DNA from 3 places in the Pseudomonas sp. CYM-20-01 genome. Region 2 is predicted to be linked to each of the others. Evidence: predicted binding sites of a transcription regulator. Region 2 holds the regulator's gene; each other region holds the start of a gene.
The links. Region 2 encodes FliA, which starts transcription of late flagellar genes. Its sites were predicted from a motif close to CTAAAGTTTNNNNNNNNNNNGCCGNTAA; they were not measured.

Region 1 (7,789 bases), 360 kb from region 2:
GACCGAAGTCCTCAATATGGCGGGTCTGCGTGAAGAGGAAGATATCTTTGCCTCGGTTTGGCGCTCGCTGCATAACCGTTGGGCGTGGTTGGCCATCAACCTGATCACAGCCTTTATCGCGTCGCGGGTTATTGGCTTGTTCGAAGGGTCGATCGAGAAGTTGGTGGCGCTTGCAGCACTGATGCCGATTGTGGCCGGGATCGGCGGAAACTCGGGTAACCAGACGATTACCATGATCGTGCGCGCCATGGCGCTGGATCAGGTGAGTACCGCCAATTCATCGCGTTTGCTGCGTAAGGAGCTGGCGGTTGGCCTCATCAACGGTCTTGTGTGGGGTGGGGTGATCGGTGTGGTGGCTTACTTGCTGTATGGCAGTTGGTCGCTGGGGGTGGTGATGACGGCTGCGATGACCCTCAACCTGCTGCTGGCGGCGCTGATGGGCGTATTGATCCCGATGACCCTGGCTCGTCTTGGGCGTGACCCTGCCATGGGGGCCAGTGTGATGATCACGGCCATGACCGACAGTGGTGGCTTCTTCATCTTCCTGGGTCTGGCGACGATCTTTCTACTTTGATTCCATCCGGCGGGAGCGTATCTGCTCCCGCCTTGCATTCTCTTCCCAAATCCCAGGCAAAAAAAAGCCAGCACATGGCTGGCTTCGGCTTTCAGTTGCAGATCAATTGGCTTCTGCGGCCGCCTCAACGTCGTGCGCGATAAGCGAGACGAGAGCATTTTGCTGGCGGTGGGAGAGCTGACGAAAACGCTGCAGCAGTTCGCGTTCGTGCAACGACAGCTCTGGGCTGTCCAGGCGCATGCTCAACTCGTCGCCCAGCGCACCTTCCTGAATGAGGCTTTGTTCCAGGCGAGCGATGATTTCGGAGTTCATGCTGCGGTGATGATTGCGAGCCACCTCGGCAATGCGTTCCCGCATTCCGTCTGGCAGACGTACGACGAACTTGTCAGCCGTACGGCTGGAATAAATTGCCTGTTTCAATGGGCGCATATATTTAACCGGTTAGTTCAGGGGAGCGGTTTTTGGAATTGGCCGCAAGATGAGTGTTAAGACAAGGCTCACGACCAAAGTTCAACCTGAATTGCAAAGAGGCCGCATCATGCCTCAGATTTGACAGTTCCTTGGCGTCAATTCTGTGACAAATATTGAACTGCCTAAAGGCTTTATGCCAGCACTCATTTGCATTTTTGCGGACTGGTTGGAAAATTTTTCACCGCGTGAATCCGCGAGGGAACTTCCCGCAAGCCCGGGCCACTACAGGGTTTCAGGCCGCACATCCTATAGCAAAGTGGCCTTTTGCCCTTAGCTTTAAGACTAGTGGCAATTTGCCGATATGCGAGGGTCAGGCGACATAAGGTCGGGCGCAGAGGGGATTAGCGCAGGACAGGGTCGAATTTGATGCGACGACCGACGATGAGCGTCAGCAATAAGAGGCTGGCGAATACACCGCTGGCAATGAAAGCGGTGGTTGTGCCGTCTTGAGATTCCGCACCCAAACCCAGAACCGCTGTGGCAACGGTCAGGCACAGGAACAGCCAGGCATATTTATTCATCAGCGGCTTCCTCAGAATACCCAGTGTTCAGTAGCAGGTGCCGCTTGGGTGTCTTGGGTCAGGCGTACCGGCGATTGCGCATTCGGAGTCATCACTGCCAGTTGCGGGCGTTGTTGCAAATGGTGGGGGATGGCCTGGCTGATCTGCGCAGGGTCGTTGCTACCGGTGGATTGAAAATGAAACATGACCAACGCGGCCAGGGCGACGGTGTTCAGGGCTAACAGAAGGGCACTGTTCATGATTATGTTCTCCGTTTAACGCCGAGGCTTATTGGGGTTGTAGGAGAAGTATTGCAGGTGTCGTGCCAATCTATTAATTCAATAAAATCAGATACTTACCGATGGTTTTAATGGCTTTTAGGTTGCAATTTGCAATGATGGCATTTTGAGGGAGTGCATTTTGCACGATACAGCCCGTGCGCCCGCGTCGCCGGGGTTGAAACACGATCAACCAGGCAAGTATCGGCCTACACTCAAAAAGCCTACGGACGACATGACAAAACCTACCCTGGCCGTTAACATGCACGCCGTCTGTCGCCGCATCCCAGTGTAGCGGCTGTCATTTGTCCCAGTAGCTCAATTGGATAGAGCATCCCCCTCCTAAGGGGAAGGTTGGCCGTTCGAACCGGCCCTGGGACACCAGATTCAAAGCCCTGCACAGACTGTTCTGGCAGGGCTTTTTTGTGGGCGCCTTTCAAAGACGGGTCGAACCTTGCCGGTGTTCAGCGTTCACAGCACGTGTGCGTGCATTTTTCACAATCGGTGTACCTCACAAGCGGTCGGGCAGCGTCTGAGCCTTTAAGCAAAATAATCCCCGGAAACAGCGCAAGTTGCCTGTCCGGACCCGGTCACCCCGGACTATCATGCCGATAGGCCTGTCTCTCACTGCAAGGAGCCGCTCGGAACGCCGATGCGCCAGATCTGGAAATCTTTTCGAGCCCTTTATTTCGCCTCCTTGATGATGCTGATTGGCTCCGGCCTGCTCAGTACCTACCTGGCCTTGCGCCTGGCGGCCGACCATGTGGACAGCCTGTGGGTCGGTGCGCTGATGGCGGCCAACTATTTTGGCCTGGTGCTGGGCGGCAAGATCGGGCACCGCCTGATCGCCCGGGTCGGGCATATTCGTGCTTATGCAACCTGCGCTGGCATTGTCGGCGCGGCGGTGCTGGGGCATGGTCTGATCGACTGGCTGCCGGCCTGGATCGTGCTGCGGATGATCGTGGGCCTGGGGATGATGTGCCAGTACATGGTCATCGAGAGCTGGCTCAATGAACAGGCCGACGCCAAGCAGCGCGGCGTGGTGTTCAGCGGTTATATGATCGCGTCCTACCTGGGGCTGGTGCTCGGCCAGTTGATCCTGGTCATGCACCCTCAGCTCGGCCTCGAATTGCTGATGCTGGTCGCACTGTGCTTTGCGCTGTGCCTGGTGCCGGTGGCAATGACTCGCCGTATTCACCCGGCGCCCCTGCATCCGGCGCCGATGGAGCCACGCTTCTTTATCAAGCGCGTCCCGCAGTCGTTGAGTACGGTGCTGGGGGCAGGGGTGATCGTGGGCTCGTTCTATGGCCTGGCGCCGCTCTATGCCTCCCAGCAAGGGCTGTCTACCGAACAGGTGGGTCTGTTCATGGGCAGTTGTATTTTTGCCGGCCTGCTGGTGCAGTGGCCGTTGGGCTGGTTGTCGGACCGCTATGATCGCGCGCTGCTGATTCGTTGCTTTGCCCTGTGCCTGGCAGTGGCGGCGCTGCCGCTGGCATTACTGACCAAGGTGCCGCTGGAAGTACTGTTCGTGGCGGGCTTCGTGTGTTCCCTGGTGCAGTTCTGTTTGTACCCGCTGGCGGTGGCGTTCTCCAATGATCATGTGGAAGGCGACCGCCGTGTCTCGCTCACCGCCATGCTGCTGGTGACCTACGGTGTCGGTGCGAGTATCGGGCCGTTGCTGGCCGGTGTGGTGATGAAGGTGTTTGGCAGTCACATGCTGTATGCGTTTTTCAGCCTGTGTGCGCTGATCCTGGTGTGGCGGATTCGGCCGAAAGCCGTGACCAACCTGCATCAGGTGGATGACGCGCCGCTGCACCACGTGGCAATGCCCGACAGCATGTCCAGCTCGCCGTTGGTAGCCTGCCTCGATCCACGGGTGGACGAGGCGGTGGTGCAGGAGCAAATGCAAACCGCCGCGCCGGAACCCGATCCGGAAACGGTCACATCGGTCGACGAGCCGCTCTTTGAGGGGCCGCCTGAGCCGCCGGGCCCGGACGAGCATCCTCATGACTTGAGCAGGGCGCGCCCCTGAATACAAAAACGGGCAGATCCCATCAGGGTCTGCCCGTTTTTTTTGCCGCGATCTTTGAGTTTAAAAATCGTCGTCTTTATCGAAACGTCGTGCTTCGCGTTGTAACTGGTAGACAAAGCGCTCGACCTGACGCTGCACCAGACCACTCATGTTGTGGAAGCGCACGCCGGCAAACGTGGTGTTGATCTTCTCTTCAAAGTGCAGGTAACGCAGTTCAACCGAGGTGGTCATGCTACCGAAGGGCAGGGCGGCGATAAAGCGGTCGTAGACCTGGCCTAACTGCAGACGCTCGGAGATGTCTCCCTCAAAGCGCAATTTGCAACCTGTGGCGGAAATATCCAGCAGCTTGCCGCTGATCGGGGCCTTGAGCTTCTCGCCACCCAATTCGATGTTCACCAGTTGCGCCAGCTTCAGGGCAGCGCGAAAGGCATTGCGACGCTGGTGGTAGACCACTTCGTCGGGCAGGCTGCCGGTGTAGATGCGGTGGCCGTCCTTCTCGCTGATGCTCAGGTTGCCGTTGCTTTCCCAGGCAACGCGTACGCCGTCGTGGAAACCTTCGATACGGAAGGGTTCGCCATTTTCGAGGTAGCGTTCACCGTCGCGGGGGATCATTTCATCCAGGGCCAGGGTGCCGTTGTCCCGGCTGACGTCCACCAGGTAGCTCTGGAAGCGCTGGCTGCGTTCGTGGAAGGTAATGATCAGCGGGTCATGGCTATCTTGCAGCATGCGCAAGGTACTGGCGATTTCCAGAGGCGTGGTGAGGACCTTGGGTGGCTGCGGGGCATCTTCCGCATTAAGGGCGTTGAACACGGTTCTTCCATCTCCAGACAAAATACGACTACACGCAAGAGCGGGCATTCTGCCAGTATGTGGCGCGCCTTGGATAGGCCGCGCTGTAAACCGGCGTCAGGCTTGGCTGCGGGTGCTTGGCTTGACCAGGCGCGAGGTGGAACCCTGAGCGTTGTAAAGCGCTGGAGGCTCTCCGCCGTGAAGTATACGCAACTGGTTGGCGGTCGTGGCTTGCTGAAGCTGGATCGACTGACCGTTGAGTTGGTTGGCTTCCTGGCACTGGGTGAGCAATAGGTTGAGTTCTTTGCTCTGGGCCAGTAGTTGATCGCCGACCGAGGAGTGGCTGGCCAGCTGCGCGAGGCCATCATGGTCGGCGGGCAGGCCCAGGCTGACGAGGATCTCGCTGCGTTTTTTGCCGTGCTGTTCCAGCAGGACAATCAGCGATTGCTTGCGCGCCAGAATTTCTTCCAGCAGGGGCATGTCCCGGCCGTAAAGGGCCAGGGATTCTTCCCTGAGCAGCTCGAGCAGCAATTGCGTCGGTGCTAGATCATCAATGATCAGTTGAAGCAGGGTTTCGTCGTGATGCATGGCTGGCCTTGGGGTTTAAGCGTCCAAAAGCCCGGCGCAGGCCTTTGCCTAGCGCTCGGCTTCGAAATTAAGCAGCTTGCTGGCTACACGGTTGCTGTCGACTTTATAGCTGCCATCGGCGATTGCCTGTTTCAATTCGGCCACACGGGCTTTATTGACCACCGGTTGATCGCGCAGCGAGTCAGTGACCTTCTGCAACTGTTGAGCCTCATTGCTCAGGTGTACGGATTCCCCGCTCTGGCTGGCGCTGGCCTGTTCTGCCTTGGCGGGCAGTGGCTGAGCCTTGGCTTCTACGCTGTCCTTGGTGCCGACAGTGCGCGTAGGAGCCGACGTTGTCGGGGTGCTATTTAAACGGCTGAAATCGATGACCATGATCAAAAAACCTCTGGGTATTTGGACGCTTGCCATGTTTTCGGCCATATCCGGACAAACTTTAGGCTCGAATGACAATAAACTGCACCGGCCGGCATCCAACCGACAGTGTAGGAAAAGCTGGCGTCTGATACCAGTGGTCTATAAAGCCACCTCCACTTGGCCGGGGGCCGTGACTCGCGCCTTGATCACACGGTTGGAGTTGAGATTCTTCACGCGGATCTGTTCGCTCATGCCGCCGTTGGACAAGGCTTCCCCCGGCATTTTGACCTGCAGCGCGCCACTGCTGGCGGAAATCACTACCTGGTCACCTTTGCGAATCACCTCGGCCTGCTCCAGGTGCACCAGGGTGATGACCTGATCGGTGACCACTGGTCGGGTCAGTTTCTGCCCGACGGCCTGGTCGAGGGAGGTCAAGTAGCCCTGGCTGATCATGCTGATGTCGCGTTCGCGCAGCACCACGTCCTCAAAACCGATAATGCCCGTGCGTTTAAGTGGGCGGGCAACCACCACTACATCGCGGAACAATTTGACCTGGGCGGGCACGAACACCGTCCAGGGCGAGGCGCCGTCGCAGCGCACCTTCACCGTTACGCGACCGATGGGTTGGGCGGGGCTTTCCAGGGTGGCTGTCAATTCCTTGTCGCACATGGGCATGCGCAGGCGCGGGTCCAACTGGTTGACCTGGATTTCATAACGCCCCGGCGTCTGGGTGGTCGCCAGATAATCTTCTACAGTGAACTCAAGAAAGCCCTGGGTGACGCCGATAAGTAGATCAGGCAAGGTGACGTTATCTGCGCGGGCCGTGGCGCCCAGGCCCAAGGCAAGCAGTGCCAGCGGTGCGCAGAGCAGTCTGCAATACCGTGTCAGGTGGAGGCGTCGGGAAACTGTCGTTTTAATATCCATGACCAATAAATAGCAAAGCTCGTGCCGTTTAGTGTTGGGTGCGCGTCACTGCCCTTATAGGTATGGCCGAAGGTTTTAGCGTGGGAGTCAAGGCATGGCAGGAGTAATGGATTCAGTAAACCAGCGCACACAGCTGGTGGGGCAGAATCGCCTGGAGTTGTTGCTTTTTCGCCTGGATGGCAAGCAGCTGTATGGCATCAACGTGTTCAAGGTGCGGGAAGTGCTGCAATGCCCCAAGCTGACGATCATGCCCAAGTCCAGCCCGGTAGTGTGTGGCGTTGCCAACATCCGTGGCGCGACGATCCCGATTCTTGATCTGGCCCTGGCCACCGGTTCCGCCGGTTTGCAGGACCGCGAAAGCCCGTTCGTGATCATTACCGAGTACAACACCAAGACCCAGGGTTTCCTGGTGCGTTCGGTGGAGCGCATCGTCAACATGAACTGGGAAGAGATCCATCCGCCGCCCAAGGGCACGGGGCGCGATCATTACCTCACGGCGGTGACGCGGGTCGACAACCAGTTGGTGGAAATCATCGACGTCGAGAAAATCCTCGCCGAAGTGGCGCCTACCTCCGAGTCGATCTCGGTGGGTGTGGTGGACGCCGAAACCGCGCACAAGGCAGTCTCACTGCGCGTGCTCACGGTGGACGACTCGTCCGTGGCGCGCAAGCAGGTGACCCGTTGCCTGCAAACCGTCGGCGTTGAAGTGGTCGCCCTCAATGATGGGCGCCAGGCGCTGGACTACCTGCGCAAGCTGGTGGATGACGGCAAGAAGCCGGAAGAAGAATTCTTGATGATGATTTCCGACATCGAGATGCCGGAAATGGACGGCTATACCCTCACGGCCGAGATCCGCAACGATCCACGCATGCAAAAATTGCATATCATCCTGCATACTTCGTTGTCGGGTGTATTCAACCAGGCGATGGTCAAGAAGGTCGGTGCCGATGACTTTTTGGCCAAATTCCGTCCTGATGACCTGGCATCCCGGGTTGTCGACCGGATCAAGGCAGCAGATCACAGCTAAGGTGTTTCCCTTGGCGGTCATACGATTTTAGAGGCGGTATCAGTGTCTACAGGTAATTTGGATTTTGAACAGTTCCGGGTCTTCCTGGAAAAAGCCTGTGGCATATTGCTCGGTGAAAACAAGCAGTACCTGGTATCCAGCCGTCTCAACAAACTGATGGAGCAGCAGGGCATCAAGTCGTTGGGTGAGTTGGTGCAGCGCATCCAGGGCCAGCCGCGCAGCGGGCTCAAGGAAATGGTGGTCGATGCCATG
Region 2 (7,789 bases):
GCCCTTGGTCGAGTAGATGTTGATCGAGCCGTTGAGCTGGCTGATCTTGGTCTTCACTACGTCCATGCCGACGCCACGGCCGGACACGTCGGAAATCTCGGTCTTGGTCGAGAAGCCCGGGGCGAAGATCAGGTTGTAGCACTCGGTGTCGGTCAGGCGGTCGGCGGCGTCCTTGTCCATCACGCCACGCTTGACCGCGATGTTGCGCAATATGGTCGGGTCCATGCCTTTGCCGTCGTCAGTGATCGACAGCAGGATGTGATCGCCTTCTTGCTCCGCCGCCAGGATCACCTTGCCGCCACGGGACTTGCCCGAGGCTTCGCGCTCTTCCGGGGTTTCCACGCCGTGGTCGACGGCGTTGCGCACCAAGTGGACCAGCGGGTCGGCCAGGGCCTCGACCAGGTTCTTGTCGAGGTCGGTTTCTTCGCCCACCAGTTCCAGGTTGATTTCTTTCTTCAGCTGACGCGCCAGGTCGCGAACCAGGCGCGGGAAACGGCCAAAGACTTTCTTGATCGGCTGCATCCGCGTTTTCATCACGGCGGTCTGCAGGTCGGCGGTGACCACGTCGAGGTTCGACACAGCCTTTTGCATGGCTTCATCGCCGCTGCTCAGGCCCAGGCGCACCAGGCGGTTACGCACCAGTACCAGTTCGCCGACCATGTTCATGATGTCGTCCAGGCGCGCGGTATCAACCCGCACGGTGGTTTCGGCTTCACTGGCAGGCTTCTCGGCTGTCGGCGCGGCGGCGGCACGTGCCGGAGCAGGTGCGGCGGCCGGGGCCGGTGCTGGCTTGGCAGCCGGTGCAGGTTTGGCGGCCGACGCTGGCGCAGCGGCCTTGGCGGCGACCGGTGCAGCGGTCGCCACCGCTGCGGCCGGGGCCACTTCGCTGAACTTGCCCTTGCCGTGCAACTCGTCCAGCAGGGATTCGAACTCGTGATCGGAGATCAGCCCATCGCCCGCAGGGGCGGCGCTGGCAGCAGCCGGTGCCGCAGCCGTGGCGGCGACTTCCGGCAAGGCGTCGGCCGCGAAGGTGCCCTTGCCATGCAGTTGGTCGAGCAATGCCTCGAATTCATCGTCGGTAATGTCGGTGCTTGCGCTGGCCGCCGGTGCATCCGCAGGAGCAGCAGCAGGTGCCACTGCGTCGGCCGCGAACTGGCCCTTGCCATGCAACTGGTCGAGCAGCGATTCGAACTCGGCGTCGGTGATGTCTTCGCTGGTCGGTGCGGCGACCGGTGCAGCCGGCGCAGCCGGTGCTTCCGCCTCGGCCTTGACGGCACTGAGGGAGTTGAGCAGCTGTTCGAACTCGCTGTCGGTCACATCCGGCTCGGCCTCAACCACAGGCTCCGGTGCGGCTTCAACCACCGGTGCGGCCGACGTGTCGGCAGGTTCCGCCAGGCGCGCCAGGGCGGCCAGCAGTTCCGGAGTGGCCGCCGTGATCGGTGCACGGTCGCGCACCTCGCTGAACATGCCGTTGACCGCATCCAGTGCTTCGAGAATCACGTCCATCAACTCCGAATCAACGTGACGCTCACCCTTGCGCAGGATGTCGAACACGTTCTCGGCGATGTGGCAGCACTCCACCAGCTCATGGAGCTGGAGGAAGCCGGCGCCCCCTTTTACAGTGTGAAAACCGCGAAAAATTGCATTGAGCAGGTTCGCATCATCCGGTCGGCTTTCCAGCTCGACCAGTTGCTCGGACAACTGCTCTAAAATTTCGCCGGCCTCTACAAGGAAATCCTGAAGGATTTCTTCATCGGCGCCGAAGCTCATGTGGGTGCTCCTTAGAAGCCTAAACTGGATAACAGGTCATCGACATCATCTTGACCCGATACAACGTCTTCACGTTTATCGGCATGAATCTGCGGACCTTCACCCTTGGCGAGATGTTTTTGTGGATCTTTTTCCGAGAGGATCGCTTCGCGGTCATGTTCGATGCCGGCGAAACGGTCAACCTGGCCAGCCATAAGCACCAATTTGAGCAAGTTGCTTTCCACTTCGGTGACCAACTGGGTCACACGCTTGATCACCTGACCGGTGAGGTCCTGGTAATCCTGGGCCAGCAGAATGTCATTGAGGTTGCTGGAAACCGTGCGGTTTTCCTGCTCGCTGCGTGACAGGAAACCGTCAACCCGACGTGCCAACTCGCGAAACTCCTCAGCCCCCACTTCCCGGCGCATGAAGCGGCCCCAGTCGTGGCTCAGGGCCTGGGCTTCAGTGGCCATGCCGTTGACCAGAGGCGTGGCGTTTTCCACCAGGTCCATGGTGCGGTTGGCCGCCGCCTCAGTCAGCCTGACCACATAGGACAGGCGTTCGGTGGCATCGGTGATTTGCGAGATTTCTTCGGCCTGGGGCATATGCGGGTCAATCTGGAAATTGACGATCGCACTGTGCAGCTCGCGTGTGAGCTTGCCCACTTCCTGGTACAGGCCGCGGTCACGGGTCTGGTTGAGCTCATGGATCAACTGCACCGCGTCGCCGAACTGGCCTTTTTCAAGGCTGTCGACCAACTGGTGAGCATGCTTTTTCAGGGTCGACTCGAAGTCTCCCTGTGACGTTTCTTTATGCTCCATAGCTCCCCCGCGATGGCATTAGCCGTGGATGCGTTCGAAGATTTTTTCGATCTTCTCTTTCAAGGCCAATGCAGTGAATGGCTTGACCACGTAACCGTTGACCCCGGCTTGGGCAGCTTCGATGATCTGCTCACGCTTGGCTTCGGCGGTCACCATCAGCACTGGCAGGCTGCGCAGCTTTTCGTCAGCGCGCACGTGGCGCAGCAAGTCGATACCGGTCATGCCCGGCATGTTCCAGTCTGTTACCAGAAAGTCGATGCTCCCGCTGTTGAGGATCGGAATCGCCGTAATGCCGTCATCCGCCTCGACCGTGTTTGTGAACCCAAGGTCACGCAACAGGTTTTTTATGATCCGCCGCATCGTTGAGAAGTCATCAACGATGAGGATTTTCATGTTCTTGTCCAATTCGACCTCCAAGCAGTCTTAAACGCGCCCAGCACCTGGACGCGCCATTTCAATCAACAGGCATTACACAAAAAGGACTGCCGGGGGCACCACGGGTCGAACCCGCGAAGGCCGGTTGCCCTCGCGGTATCGTCTGCAGTGTCCCCACACTGCCTGTTCAGCGCGCTCGCCACTCTCCCAAACGCCCCCGCAAGCGGGCTGCGCACTGGCTGTGCAACTGGCTGACCCGCGATTCGCTGACACCCAGGACCTCACCGATTTCCTTGAGGTTCAGCTCTTCGTCGTAGTACAGCGCCAACACCAGCCGCTCACGCTCCGGCAAATTGGCAATCGCGTCCGCCAACGCCCCCTGGAAACGCTCATCTTCCAGGTCACGCGATGGCTCCATATGAGCACTCGCGCCGTCCTCGTGCAGCCCTTCATGTTCGCCGTCCTGCAACAGGTCGTCGAAACTGAACAGGCGGCTGCCCAAGGTATCGTTCAAAATCCCGTAGTAATCGTCGAGACTCAATTGGAGTTCGGCCGCAACTTCGTGATCTTTAGCGTCGCGACCGGTTTTTGCTTCAATTGCGCGAATTGCGTCACTGACCATGCGTGTATTGCGGTGTACCGAACGCGGCGCCCAGTCACCCTTGCGCACTTCATCGAGCATCGCGCCACGGATGCGGATGCCCGCATACGTCTCGAAACTTGCACCCTTGCTCGCGTCGTATTTGGTCGACACTTCGAGCAAGCCGATCATGCCCGCCTGGATCAGGTCTTCGACCTGGACGCTGGCGGGCAGGCGCGCCAGCAAGTGATAGGCAATGCGCTTGACCAGGGGCGCGTAGCGCTCGATCAACTCGCCCTGGCTGTCACGGGCAGACTTCTTGTACGCGTTGTAGCCGGTCGCTGTCATAGCACGGGTCCTGCGCTCGTCTGATGCACCAATCGCTCGACGAAAAACTCCAGATGCCCCCGAGGGTTGGCAGGCAACGGCCAGGTATCGACCTTCTGGGCAATAGCCTTGAACGCCAGTGCGCACTTGGAACGAGGGAACGCTTCGTAGACTGCACGCTGCTTTTGCACAGCCTTGCGCACACACTCGTCGTAGGGAACTGCGCCGACGTATTGTAAGGCGACATCGAGGAAACGATCCGTGACCTTGGTCAACTTGGCGAACAGGTTGCGCCCTTCCTGCGGGCTCTGGGCCATGTTGGCCAGGACGCGGAAGCGGTTCATGCCGTAGTCACGGTTAAGCAGTTTGATCAGGGCGTAGGCGTCGGTGATCGAGGTGGGTTCATCGCAGACCACCAGCAACACTTCCTGCGCAGCGCGCACAAAGCTGACCACGGACTCGCCGATCCCGGCGGCTGTGTCGATCACCAGCACGTCGAGGTTGTCGCCGATGTCACTGAACGCCTGGATCAGCCCGGCATGCTGCGCCGGACTCAGGTGCACCATGCTCTGGGTGCCGGAGGCGGCCGGGACGATGCGGATGCCACCAGGCCCCTGCAGCAGCACATCGCGCAGCTCACAGCGGCCCTCGATCACATCGGCAAGGGTATGTTTGGGCGTCAGCCCCAGCAGAACGTCGACGTTCGCCAACCCCAGGTCAGCATCCAGCAGCATGACGCGACGGCCAAGCTCTGCCAGGGCCAGGGACAAATTCACTGACACGTTAGTTTTCCCGACGCCACCTTTGCCGCCGGTCACCGCGATCACCTGTACGGGATGCATGCTGCCCATTTTATTTCTTTACCTTGTCTTGCTTAGACGCAGGCTACATGGCTTGGCCGCGTGAATCGCTTGCAGACCATCGATGTAGATACATTTCACGGTGTTCATACCGCCCTCAACCTACCCGCTTCGCCGGGTTGTGGTAGAGGTCGGCGAACATATCGGCCATCGCTTCCTCGCTAGGCTCGTCTTGCATTTGCACGCTGACTGCACGGCTGACCAACTGATGACGGCGCGGCAGATGCAGATCATCCGGGATCCGCGGCCCGTCGGTCAGGTAGGCGACCGGCAATTCATGACTGATGGCCAGGCTCAGCACCTCGCCCAGGCTCGCGGTTTCGTCGAGCTTGGTGAGGATGCAACCGGCCAGGCCGCAGCGCTTGTAACTATGATACGCAGCGGTAAGAACCTGTTTCTGGCTGGTGGTTGCAAGCACCAGGTAATTTTTCGACTTGATGCCACGCCCGGCCAGGCTTTCCAACTGCATGCGCAATGCCGGGTCGCTGGCTTGCAGGCCGGCGGTGTCGATCAGCACCACGCGCTTGCGCAGCAGCGGGTCGAGGGCGTTGGCCAGGGACTGGCCCGGATCGACATGGGTCACCGACACATTGAGAATGCGACCCAGGGTCTTGAGCTGCTCCTGGGCACCGATACGGTAGCTGTCCATGCTCACCAGCGCGATATTCTGAGCGCCGTACTTGAGCACGTAACGCGCCGCCAGCTTGGCCAGGGTGGTGGTCTTGCCCATGCCGGCAGGGCCGACCATGGCGATCACACCGCCCTCTTCCAGGGGTTCGATTTCCGGGGTGACGATCATCCGCGCCAAGTGGGCCAGCAACATGCGCCAGGCCTGGCGAGGCTCTTCGATTTCGGTGGTCAGGGCCAGCAGGTCGCGGGACAACGGGCCGGACAGGCCGATGCGTTGCAGGCGACGCCACAGGTTGGCCTGTTGCGGTTTGCTGCCTTGCAATTGGTTCCAGGCCAGCGAACCCAACTGGACTTCGAGCAGCTCACGCAGGCCATTGAGTTCAAAGCGCATCGAGTCGAACACACGCTGGTCAACCGCCGCTGCCGGGGCTGGCGCAGCGGGACGCGGCGGCTCTTTGAAGGTTGGCTCAACCAATGGCTCCGCGGCGGTCAGCGGCAGGCCGGCGAACAACTGGCGATTGGTGGTGGCATCGCTGTCGCCACGCATGCTCAGTTCAGCCTGGGCCGAAACAATCCGCGAAGCGGTCTTGCGCAGCTCGTCTTCGAGCTCCATGTTCGGCACGCGCGGCGCCAAGGCCGAAGGTGTGTAATCCAGGGCAGCCGTCAGCTCGACACCGCCGGCAATACGACGGTTGCCGATAATCGCGGCGTCGGCGCCCAGCTCATCACGAACCAGTTTCATGGCCTGACGCATATCGGCGGCGAAAAAACGCTTCACTTGCATAACCCACTACCCTCAGCCGTTGGGCCCTACTGTCGCGACGATAGTCACTTGCTTGTTGTCAGGAATTTCCTGATAAGCCAAAACGTGCAAATTCGGTACTGCCAGGCGCCCAAACCGCGACAACATCGCCCGGACCGGGCCTGCCACCAGCAGGATCACCGGTTGGCCTTGCATTTCCTGGCGTTGCGCGGCGTCGATCAACGAACGCTGCAGCTTCTCGGCCATGCTTGGCTCCAGCAGAACGCCCTCTTCCTGGCCTTGTCCTGCCTTCTGAATACTATTGAGCAATATTTGTTCCAACCTTGGTTCCAAGGTGATCACAGGCAGCTCGGAGTCAAGCCCTACAATGCTTTGCACGATTGCGCGCGACAATCCGACGCGCACCGAAGCCACCAGGGCGGCAGTATCTTGACTCTTGGCGGCATTGTTGGCGATAGCCTCGGCAATGCTGCGAATATCGCGCACCGGCACCTGTTCGGCCAGCAGCGCCTGCAACACCTTGAGCAACTGCGACAGCGACAGGATGCCCGGCACCAGCTCTTCGGCGAGTTTTGGCGAGGCTTTGCCGAGCAAACCCATCAATTGCTGGACTTCTTCGTGGCCGATCAGCTCGTGGGAGTGCTTGTAGAGGATCTGGTTGAGGTGGGTAGCGACCACGGTGCTGGCGTCCACCACGGTATAACCCAGGGACTGCGCCTGGCTGCGCTGGCTGATTTCGATCCACACCGCGTCCAGGCCAAAAGCCGGATCTTTGGCGGTAATGCCGTTGAGACTGCCGAACACCTGCCCCGGGTTGATCGCCAGTTCGCGGTCCGGGTAGATCTCGGCTTCGGCCAGGATCACGCCCATGAGAGTCAGGCGGTAGGCGCTGGGCGCCAGGTCCAGGTTGTCACGGATATGCACGGTGGGCATCAGGAAGCCCAGGTCCTGGGACAGCTTCTTGCGCACGCCCTTGATCCGCGCGAGCAGCTGGCCGCCCTGGTTGCGGTCCACCAGCGGAATGAGGCGGTAGCCGACTTCCAGGCCGATCATGTCGATCGGGGTCACGTCATCCCAGCCCAGCTCCTTGGTTTCCTGGGCGCGGGCCGGGGATGGCAGCAGTTCCTGCTGGCGTGCAATCTCCTGCTGGGCCTGGACCTTGACCGCATTCTGCTTTTTCCAGAACAGGTAGGCACCGCCGGCCGCCATGGCCGCCATGCTCAGGAAGGACACATGGGGCATGCCCGGCACGATGCCCATGATCGCCATGATGCCCGCCGCCACGGCCAGGGCCTTGGGCGAGGCAAACATCTGCCGGCTGATCTGCTTGCCCATGTCTTCGGAGCCCGATGCACGGGTCACCATGATCGCCGCTGCTGTAGATAACAACAGTGATGGCAATTGCGCCACTAAACCGTCACCGATGGTCAGCAAGGCGTACACCTTGCCCGCATCGCTGAAGGTCATGCCGTGCTGGAACATGCCGACCGCCACGCCGCCGATCAAGTTGATGAACAGAATCAGCAGGCCGGCGATGGCGTCACCGCGCACGAATTTGCTGGCACCGTCCATGGAACCGTAGAACTCGGCTTCCTGGGCCACTTCCAGGCGGCGTGACTTGGCTTGGTTCTGGTCGATCAGGCCGGCGTTGAGGTCGGCGTCGATCGCCATTTGTTTGCCGGGC
Region 3 (7,789 bases), 1.7 Mb from region 2:
CTGGCTGACCAGGGATTTGCCGAAGCTGTCTATCGTTTCTTCCTCGACCAACGCGAACCCGGCCTTCTGATACAGCTTGCGTGCATCGCCGAGGATGTCCACCGTCCACAGTTGCATGCGTTGGTAGCCGACCTGCCGGGCAAAGCGCACACACTCATCCACCAGCCGTTGGCCGATGCCCATGCCGCGCGCACTGGCGTCCACGTAGAGCATGCGCAGTTGGGCTGTGGTTTCGCCGTGGCGGATAACGAACACCGAGCCCACCACTTCGCCGTCCTTTTCCGCGATCCAGCAACGCTCGCAGGTTGGATCAAACGCCCTCAGGTACTTGGCGACCGTCTCCGCTACTAATGCTTCGAACTCCCAGTTCCAACCATATTCACGGGCATACAACGCGGTCTGTTGCTGCACCACCACGCCCATGTCGCCGGGTTGTGGATCGCGTAGCAGATAGCTGGGCGCCGTGCCTTGCAGCAGGGCCTGGATGCGCTTCATGGCTTCGGTGAGCTGGCGTTGCTGGGGTTCGGGCAGGCTGTCGAGCAGGGTGATGACTTCGTCCTGGGTTTGCTGCTCCAGAGGTGCCAGCACGTCGCGGCCGTGATCGGTGAGGTGCAACTGCACCGCACGGGCGTCGGTCACGGAGCGGACTTTCTGGATCAGGCCGCGTTTTTCCAGCCCGCCCACCAGCCGGCTCAGATAACCGGCGTCCAGGCTGAGCATTTGGCACAGGTCAGCGCTGGTGAGGTCGCCACGGGTAGACAGCTCGTACATCACGCGGATTTCGGTGAGCGAGTAATCGCTTTGCAACAGGTGTTCCTGCAGTACGCCGATTTGATGGGTGTAGAAACGATTGAAACCACGCACGATGCCGGCGCGCTCGACAAGCAGAGGGGTGGACATGCTGGAATGCTCGAATGGTTGCCTGAAGCAATTATATTGTTGCTTAAGGCAACCATGTCAAACAGTTTGCTTAGCGGTTGCGCGTCACCCGCCAGACGGTATTGGCCAGGTCATCCGCAATGATCAGCGCACCTTTCGGGTCCACCGTCACACCCACCGGGCGCCCACGGGTCTTGCCGTCGTCGCCGCGAAAGCCGGTGGCGAAGTCGATGGGCTCACCGGACGGCTTGCCATTGCTGAACGGCACGAAGATCACCTTGTAGCCCACCGGGTTGTCGCGGTTCCAGCTGCCGTGCTCGCCGACGAATACGCCATCGGCAAACTGCTCGCCCATCTGCGGGATGGAAAAGTCCACGCCGAGGGCGGCCACGTGGGAGCCCAGGCTGTAGTCCGGCTTGATCGCGGCGGCCACCTTGGCCGGGTTTTGCGGCTGGGCGCGCGGGTCGACGTTCTGGCCCCAGTAGCTGTAGGGCCAGCCGTAGAACGCGCCTTCACGTACGGAGGTCAGGTAGTCCGGTACCAGGTCCGGGCCCAGTTCGTCGCGCTCGTTGACCACTGTCCACAGTTGCCCGGTGTCCGGCTGGATGGTCAGTGCCGTCGGGTTGCGCAGGCCGGTGGCGTAGGGCTTGTGCGCACCGGTGGCGGCGTCGATCTGCCAGACCATCGCGCGGTCGATTTCGACTTCCATGCCGCGTTCGGTGACGTTGCTGTTGGAGCCGATGCCCACGTAGAGCTGGCTGCCATCGGCGCTCACGGCCAGGGATTTGGTCCAGTGATGGTTGATCTGTGCCGGCAGGGCGGTGACTGTGCTCGGCGGCCCGCTGGCTTTGGTCTGGCCATCGGCGTAGTCGAAGCTCACCAGTGCGTCTTGGTTGGCCACGTAGAGTTTGCCGTTGGCAAACGCCAGGCCGTAGGGCGCATTGAGGTTGTCGGCGAACACGGTCTTGAGTTCGTAGGTGCCGTCGCCATCGGCGTCGCGCAGCAGGGTCAGGCGGTTGCCGCTCTTGACCTTGGTGTTGCCCTCGGCCTTGATCAGGCTTGCGATCACATCCTTGGGCTTGAGCTTGGCCGCACTGCCGCCACGGCCTTCGGCAACCAGGATGTCGCCGTTGGGCAGCACCAGGGTCTGGCGCGGGATGGCCAGGTCGGTGGCAATCGCGGTGATGCTGTAGCCGTCCGGCACCTTGGGTTTCTGCTCGCCCCAGGGCGCGGGCTCGGCGATCTTCATGCTCGGCAACAGGCTGCTTTGCTGTTCCGGCAACTTGGGGTCGGGGCCACGGGCCTGGGTCTTGTCGCCTTCACCACCGCAGGCGGTCAGCAGCAGGGCGGCGCTCAATAGCGTCAATGTGTTGGACGTTTTCATTTGACACCTCCCGCACGCAGGCCGGTCCAGGTGGCGGCCAGGGTCAACAGCAAGACAATAGCCGACAGGATCAGGCCGCCGGGCATCGAGGCGTAGGCGTCCTTGGCATGCTGGAAAGCATTGACCAGGCCGAGTACCCAGGTGGCCAACAGCAACAGCACATAACGCGTGGGTTGCCCGGCCTTGCGCTCGGCGCGCAGCAGGTTGACCAGCGCGAACAGAAACGCGAAACCGGCGAACACCAACGCACCGGCGATCAGCCAGGAGGCGAAGTTGGCCCACTGAATCTGGTAGGTCTGGGTGTAGGCAATGTCGCTGAGCAAGGCTCCGAGAAACAACGGCACGGTGCCGGCGAGCAAGGTCGCATGCAGCGGCCCGGGGGCGTAGCGGTAGGCGGGGAGGGTAGTCATACGGGGGCGGCTCCTTGTTGTACAACGCCCCTGGACGGGGCAGCGCATAAGAAGTGAACGCAGCGCCGGTGAGAAAGTTCAGCGTGAAACGTTTCGAAATAGTGGGAACCGCGCTGGGTAGACCCCGGACTAACCCCGTATCATTCGCTCCTTTTTCCTACGCCAGGCGCCTCCATGACTCACCCTCGCATTGGCTTCGCGTGCCAATACAAACATCCCGAACGGCTGTTGTCGGCCAGCGCCCAGAAGCTGATCGAAGGCCCGTTCAACCCGCGCACCACCACGTTACGGTGGATGGACAGCGTCGCACCGCAGGTGGCCCGGGACAAACTGGTGGAAGTGGTCACGCATAACCTGGCCGCCCAATTACGCTTGTTGGCGTATGTCGCCGAACTGCCGTCGCCCTTGCGCATGCTGCGCTTGAGCAGCGATCTGTTGCCGTTCTACAGCCACCCCAAAGTGGCCAGCGTCTACCAAGACCCGGCTATCGAGCGTCAATTGATAGAGGGGTTTGCCGCCATCGGCGAGCTGGCCCGCGCCTCGGATATCCGCCTGTCATTCCACCCTGGCCAATACTGTGTACTCGGTTCGGAAAACCCCGGCGTGGTGGAAAACAGCCTCGCCGAATTCGAATACCACGCCGACATGATCCGCATGATGGGCTATGGCCGGCGCTTCCAGGACCTCAAGTGCAACGTGCATATCGCCGGCCGCCTCGGTGTGGAAGGCACCCGCGTGGTGTGGTCGCGCCTGTCGGAGGTGGCGCGCAACTGCATCACGTTCGAGAACGACGAAAAGACCTATGGCCTGGACCATTGCCTGCAAGTCGCCGACCTGGCACCGGTGGTCCTGGACATCCACCACTGCTGGATCAACGAGAACGACTACATCGACCCCCACTCCGAGCGGGTCGCCCGGGTGATTGAAAGCTGGCGTGGCGTGCGCCCGACCATGCACTACTCCCAACCCCAGGAGAGCCTGCAGGAACTGGGCTTCGACGCCGAACACAAGCTGGAAATGGACGCGCTGTTGCAGGTGGTGTCCAAGCGCGACCTGTACGCCCACAGCGCACAGATGTGGAACCGCTGGACCAACGATTATGCGCTGCAGTTTCTCGACCGCTTCGACATCATGCTCGAAGCCAAGGACAAGAACGTCGCGGCCCTGGCGTTCTACGAGCATTGGAAACGGAGCGTTGTGTGATCAATCCATGGCGGTCATGCTGGCGGGACTGACATAAGGAACCGCCCCATGCCCACCCTGCATTTGCTCTGCGGCAAGATCGCCTCCGGCAAGTCCACGCTCGCCAAGACCCTCGCCACTGAGCACGCTGCCATTGTGCTCAGCGAAGACCACTGGCTCGCCACGCTTTACCCCGGTGAAATCCACGCCATTGCGGATTACATCAAATGCACCCAGCGCATTCGCGGCGTACTGGGCCCCTTGGTGATCAATGTGCTGCAGTCGGGCCTCAACGTGGTGCTGGATTTCCCCGCCAATACAGTGGCCAGTCGCGAATGGCTGCTGGGGTTGGCACACGCCGCCAAGGCCCGGCACTGCCTGCACTACCTGGAGCTGGATGACGCCACCTGTCGGGCCAGGCTGCATGCGCGCAACGCCCAGGGTGAGCACGACTTTGCCGCCACTGATGCTGAGTTTGATCTGATTACCCGCCATTTCAGTGTGCCGAGCGAGGCTGAAGGCCTGGTGATCGAGAGGCATCACCCATGAGCCCGGCGCAATCGCGCATCTGAGCGTTTGCCATGTGGCGCCAGATCGCCGACTTCATCAGGACTTGAAGCGCCCCACCAAGCCATTGAGTTCATCCGACAGCGTCGACAAGCGCCCCGAGTCATCCTGCGCCGAGTTGGCCAGGCTCTCTACCAGGCGCGCCTCGTCGTAGATCTGCTGGATATGCCGGTTGATCTCTTCGGCCACGCTGTGTTGTTCCTCGGCGGCGGCGGAGATCTGCAGGTTCTGGTCGCGGATCTCGTTCACCGACGTCTGGATACCTTCAAAGCTGTCCCGCGCACTTTCGATGGACGACACACTGGCCCGCGACAAGTCCAGGCAACTGCCCATCTTCTGGGTGACTTCCTGGGTCTTGTTTTCCAGGGTGCCGAGCAGTTGCTCGATCTCACCGGTGGAGTCGGACGTGCGCTTGGCCAGGGCACGCACTTCATCGGCCACCACGGCGAAACCCCGGCCCTGGTCGCCGGCACGGGCGGCCTCGATGGCGGCGTTGAGGGCCAGCAGGTTGGTCTGTTCGGCAATCGCACGGATGGTGCCGAGGATCTGGTTGATGCTGCGGCTGCCGGCTTCCAGCTCGACCATGGCCTGGGACGACTCAGTGAGCCGGCGCCCCAGGCGGTTGACGTTGTCGGTGGTGACTTCGATCTGCTGCTTGCCTTCGGCCACGCGACGGTGGCCATTCTCGGCGGACTCCGCGGCGCCGCTGCAGGAACGCGCGACTTCGTTGGCGGTAGCGACCATTTCATTGAACGCGGTGGACACCAATTCAACCGCTTCACGCTGGCGCCCGGCCGCCTCGTTCATGTTGTGCGCCACCTCGCTGTTGACCTTGGAGGCGTTGTGCAAATTGGCCGAGGCTGCGCCGATGTGCTGGATCAGTTGGCGGATCGCCGCGAGGAACTTGTTGAACCAGCCGGCCAGTTCGGCGGTTTCATCCTTGCCCTGTACGTGCAGTTCGTGGCGCAAGTCACCTTCGCCCTGGGCGATGGACTGCAACCCGGTGCTGACCTGGCCGATGGGCTTGACGATGACCTTGGAGAACGCCGCCGCGATCAGCCCGAAGATCAGCACCAGCACGCCGACGATGATCGCGGTGAGGTAGGTCATGCGCGTGGCTTCAGCCATGACTTCGCGGTGTTCGATCAGGCCGATGTAGCGCCAGCCGAGGCCGGGGGAGGTCCACACGTTGGCCATGTAGCGTACGCCGTCGATCACCACCTCGGTGGAGCCTTGGGGCGTGTCGGCCAATTGCGCATACGGCGCCCCCAGGTCCTTGAGCGGCTTGAAGCTGTGGGCAGCGTCACGCGGGTCCACCAGCACCACGCCGTCTTCGATCAGCATTACGTAGCCGCTTTCGCCCAGCTTGATGCTCTTGACCAGTTCGGTGAGGTTTTTCAGCGACACGCTGACCACGAACACGCCCTTGGCCTTGCCGTTCTCCAGCATCGCCCGGGCGGTGCCCACCAGTGCTACATCGTCCTTGTCATAGTAATAAGCCGGGGTGCGCACGGTCTTGCCGGGGCTGGCCATGGCCGCCTTGTACCAGGGGCGGGTGCGCGGGTCGTACTTGGCCAGTTGCGGGTCATCCGGCCATTTGGCGTAGGTGCCGTCTTCCAGGCCGATGGACAGGATCGCCGCCGCCGGGTGCGTGGCGCCGAAGCGCGCGAAGCGCTCGATCACCGCTTGCGCCTCGGCCGGCAGCGGCTGGCTGGCGGCATCGGCGGCCTGGTAGTTCTTTAGCGTGCTGACAGACGTGTATACAGGATCCGTTGCCATCTGATCGACGTTTTGCAACGTGCCATCGAAGAACTGGCGAATGTTGCCATCGATCTGGCGGATCTCCCGGGTACTGCCATCGATGAACTGATCCACCGCCTGGGTCCGTGTGTTCATGACCGAAATCACGGCCACCAGGCTTACCGGAATAAATGCAACGGAGACAAATGCGAGGACCAGCTTATTTTTTATTTTCATCGAGACGACCATCAGCGTGAAGGGCGGCCAAATCGCTGCGTTCCCTGATCAGGATTCAGGCGATTTGCTATCACTGCTGTTTCGGCCCGGTACTGGTAAATCTTTAGGGTTTTTTGTACACAATACAAAGTGCATATTGTTCTGTATCCAATCAGTACACATCACGCAGATAACGCTTCTGTTCGCTCAACTGCCGCCAGTACTCCACGGCGCCTTCCACGCCAAGCCCGCCGTGGGTTTGCGCGATCTGGCGCAAGGCCTGGTCGACGTCTTTGGCCATGTGGCTGGCATCGCCGCAGATGTACAGCCTGGCGCCCTCCTGTAGCCAGCGCCATAGCTCGGCACCCTGTTCGCGGATGCGGTCTTGCACATAGATCTTCTGCGTCTGATCGCGGGAGAACGCCAGGCTCAGGTGGGTGAGCAGGCCATCGCGCTGCATACCTTGCAACTCGTCCTGGTAATAGAAGTCGCTGGCGGCATGCTGTTCGCCGAAGAACAGCCAGTTGCGCCCCTGATGACCCAGCGCCCGGCGCTCCTGCAAGAACCCACGGAACGGCGCGATGCCAGTACCGGGGCCGATCATGATCATCGGCACCTCGCCGTCGCTGGGCGTGCGGAAGTGTTTCGACGGCTGCACGAACAGCGGCACTTCCCCGTCACCGGCGCGGTCGGCGAGGAAGGTCGACGACACGCCTTTGCGCTTGCCATAGCGCACGGCGGCCACGGTGAGGTGCACCTCCTGCGGGTAGGCCTTGGCGCTGGAGGCGATGGAGTACAAGCGTGGTTGCAGGCGCTTGAGGGTGCCTAGCAATTCATCCGCCGAGCATTCGATGGGGTATTCCTGCAGCACGTCCGCCAGTTGCCGGCCCCACAGCCAGTCATTGAGTTCGGCCTTGTGCTCGGGCTTGAGCAAGTGCTTGAGGCCTGGGTCGGCGCTGCGCTCGGCGATGAAGGCCAGGGTGTCGCTGCTGGGCCGGGCGATTTCAAAATGCTGGGTGAGAGCCTGTTGCAACGGCACATCGCCGAAGGTGTCGATGTTCACGCTGGCGTTGGCGCTCAGGCGGGTGAGGTCGAGCAGTTCGCTGACTAGTTCGGGGCAGTTGCGTGGCCGTATGCCCAGGGCATCCCCGGCTTCATAGGTCAGGCCGGAGTCGGCCAGGTCTAGGGCGAACTGGCGGGTTTCCTTGTGCGCGCTGTGCGGGTTGAGGTGGCGGTTGAGCAACAGGCGTGAGCCGTACAGCTTGGTTTTACCGGCGGGGGTGGCCGGTGCCATCGGCTTTGCCGGGTTGAGGGTCTGCTGGAACCGCGCCAGCCAGGCATCGGCGGCGGCTTCGAATTCAGTGTCGCAGTCCACCCGTTCCAGCAGGCGGGTTGCCCCCAGTTCCAGCAG

Region 1: the regulator FliA is predicted to act here: its motif matches at 5,642-5,669, upstream of flgM (flagellar biosynthesis anti-sigma factor FlgM).
Region 3: the regulator FliA is predicted to act here: its motif matches at 6,479-6,506, upstream of M2497_RS14940 (methyl-accepting chemotaxis protein).

The regions. Positions count from the first base shown of each region.
Region 1 covers NZ_AP025169.1:5,411,959-5,419,747, reverse strand. Annotated here, with positions in the region: gene mgtE (magnesium transporter) at 1-574, shown strand, start outside; gene M2497_RS24530 (Arc family DNA-binding protein) at 677-1,003, opposite strand; gene M2497_RS24525 (PA3371 family protein) at 1,387-1,566, opposite strand; gene M2497_RS24520 (hypothetical protein) at 1,578-1,805, opposite strand; tRNA gene M2497_RS24515 (tRNA-Arg) at 2,131-2,207, shown strand; gene M2497_RS24510 (MFS transporter) at 2,476-3,855, shown strand; gene M2497_RS24505 (flagellar brake protein) at 3,916-4,665, opposite strand; gene M2497_RS24500 (flagellar protein FlgN) at 4,762-5,232, opposite strand; gene flgM (flagellar biosynthesis anti-sigma factor FlgM) at 5,281-5,604, opposite strand; gene flgA (flagellar basal body P-ring formation chaperone FlgA) at 5,746-6,510, opposite strand; gene M2497_RS24485 (chemotaxis protein CheV) at 6,605-7,537, shown strand; gene cheR (protein-glutamate O-methyltransferase CheR) at 7,580-7,789, shown strand, end outside.
Region 2 covers NZ_AP025169.1:5,052,195-5,059,983, forward strand. Annotated here, with positions in the region: gene M2497_RS22810 (chemotaxis protein CheA) at 1-1,770, opposite strand, end outside; gene M2497_RS22815 (protein phosphatase CheZ) at 1,782-2,570, opposite strand; gene M2497_RS22820 (chemotaxis response regulator CheY) at 2,589-2,963, opposite strand; gene fliA (RNA polymerase sigma factor FliA) at 3,133-3,873, opposite strand; gene fleN (flagellar synthesis regulator FleN) at 3,870-4,703, opposite strand; gene flhF (flagellar biosynthesis protein FlhF) at 4,810-6,126, opposite strand; gene flhA (flagellar biosynthesis protein FlhA) at 6,139-7,789, opposite strand, start outside.
Region 3 covers NZ_AP025169.1:3,347,200-3,354,988, forward strand. Annotated here, with positions in the region: gene M2497_RS14915 (helix-turn-helix domain-containing GNAT family N-acetyltransferase) at 1-900, opposite strand, end outside; gene M2497_RS14920 (sorbosone dehydrogenase family protein) at 971-2,263, opposite strand; gene M2497_RS14925 (DUF2231 domain-containing protein) at 2,260-2,673, opposite strand; gene M2497_RS14930 (UV damage endonuclease UvsE) at 2,848-3,876, shown strand; gene M2497_RS14935 (ATP-binding protein) at 3,925-4,404, shown strand; gene M2497_RS14940 (methyl-accepting chemotaxis protein) at 4,462-6,399, opposite strand; gene M2497_RS14945 (bifunctional nitrate reductase/sulfite reductase flavoprotein subunit alpha) at 6,551-7,789, opposite strand, start outside.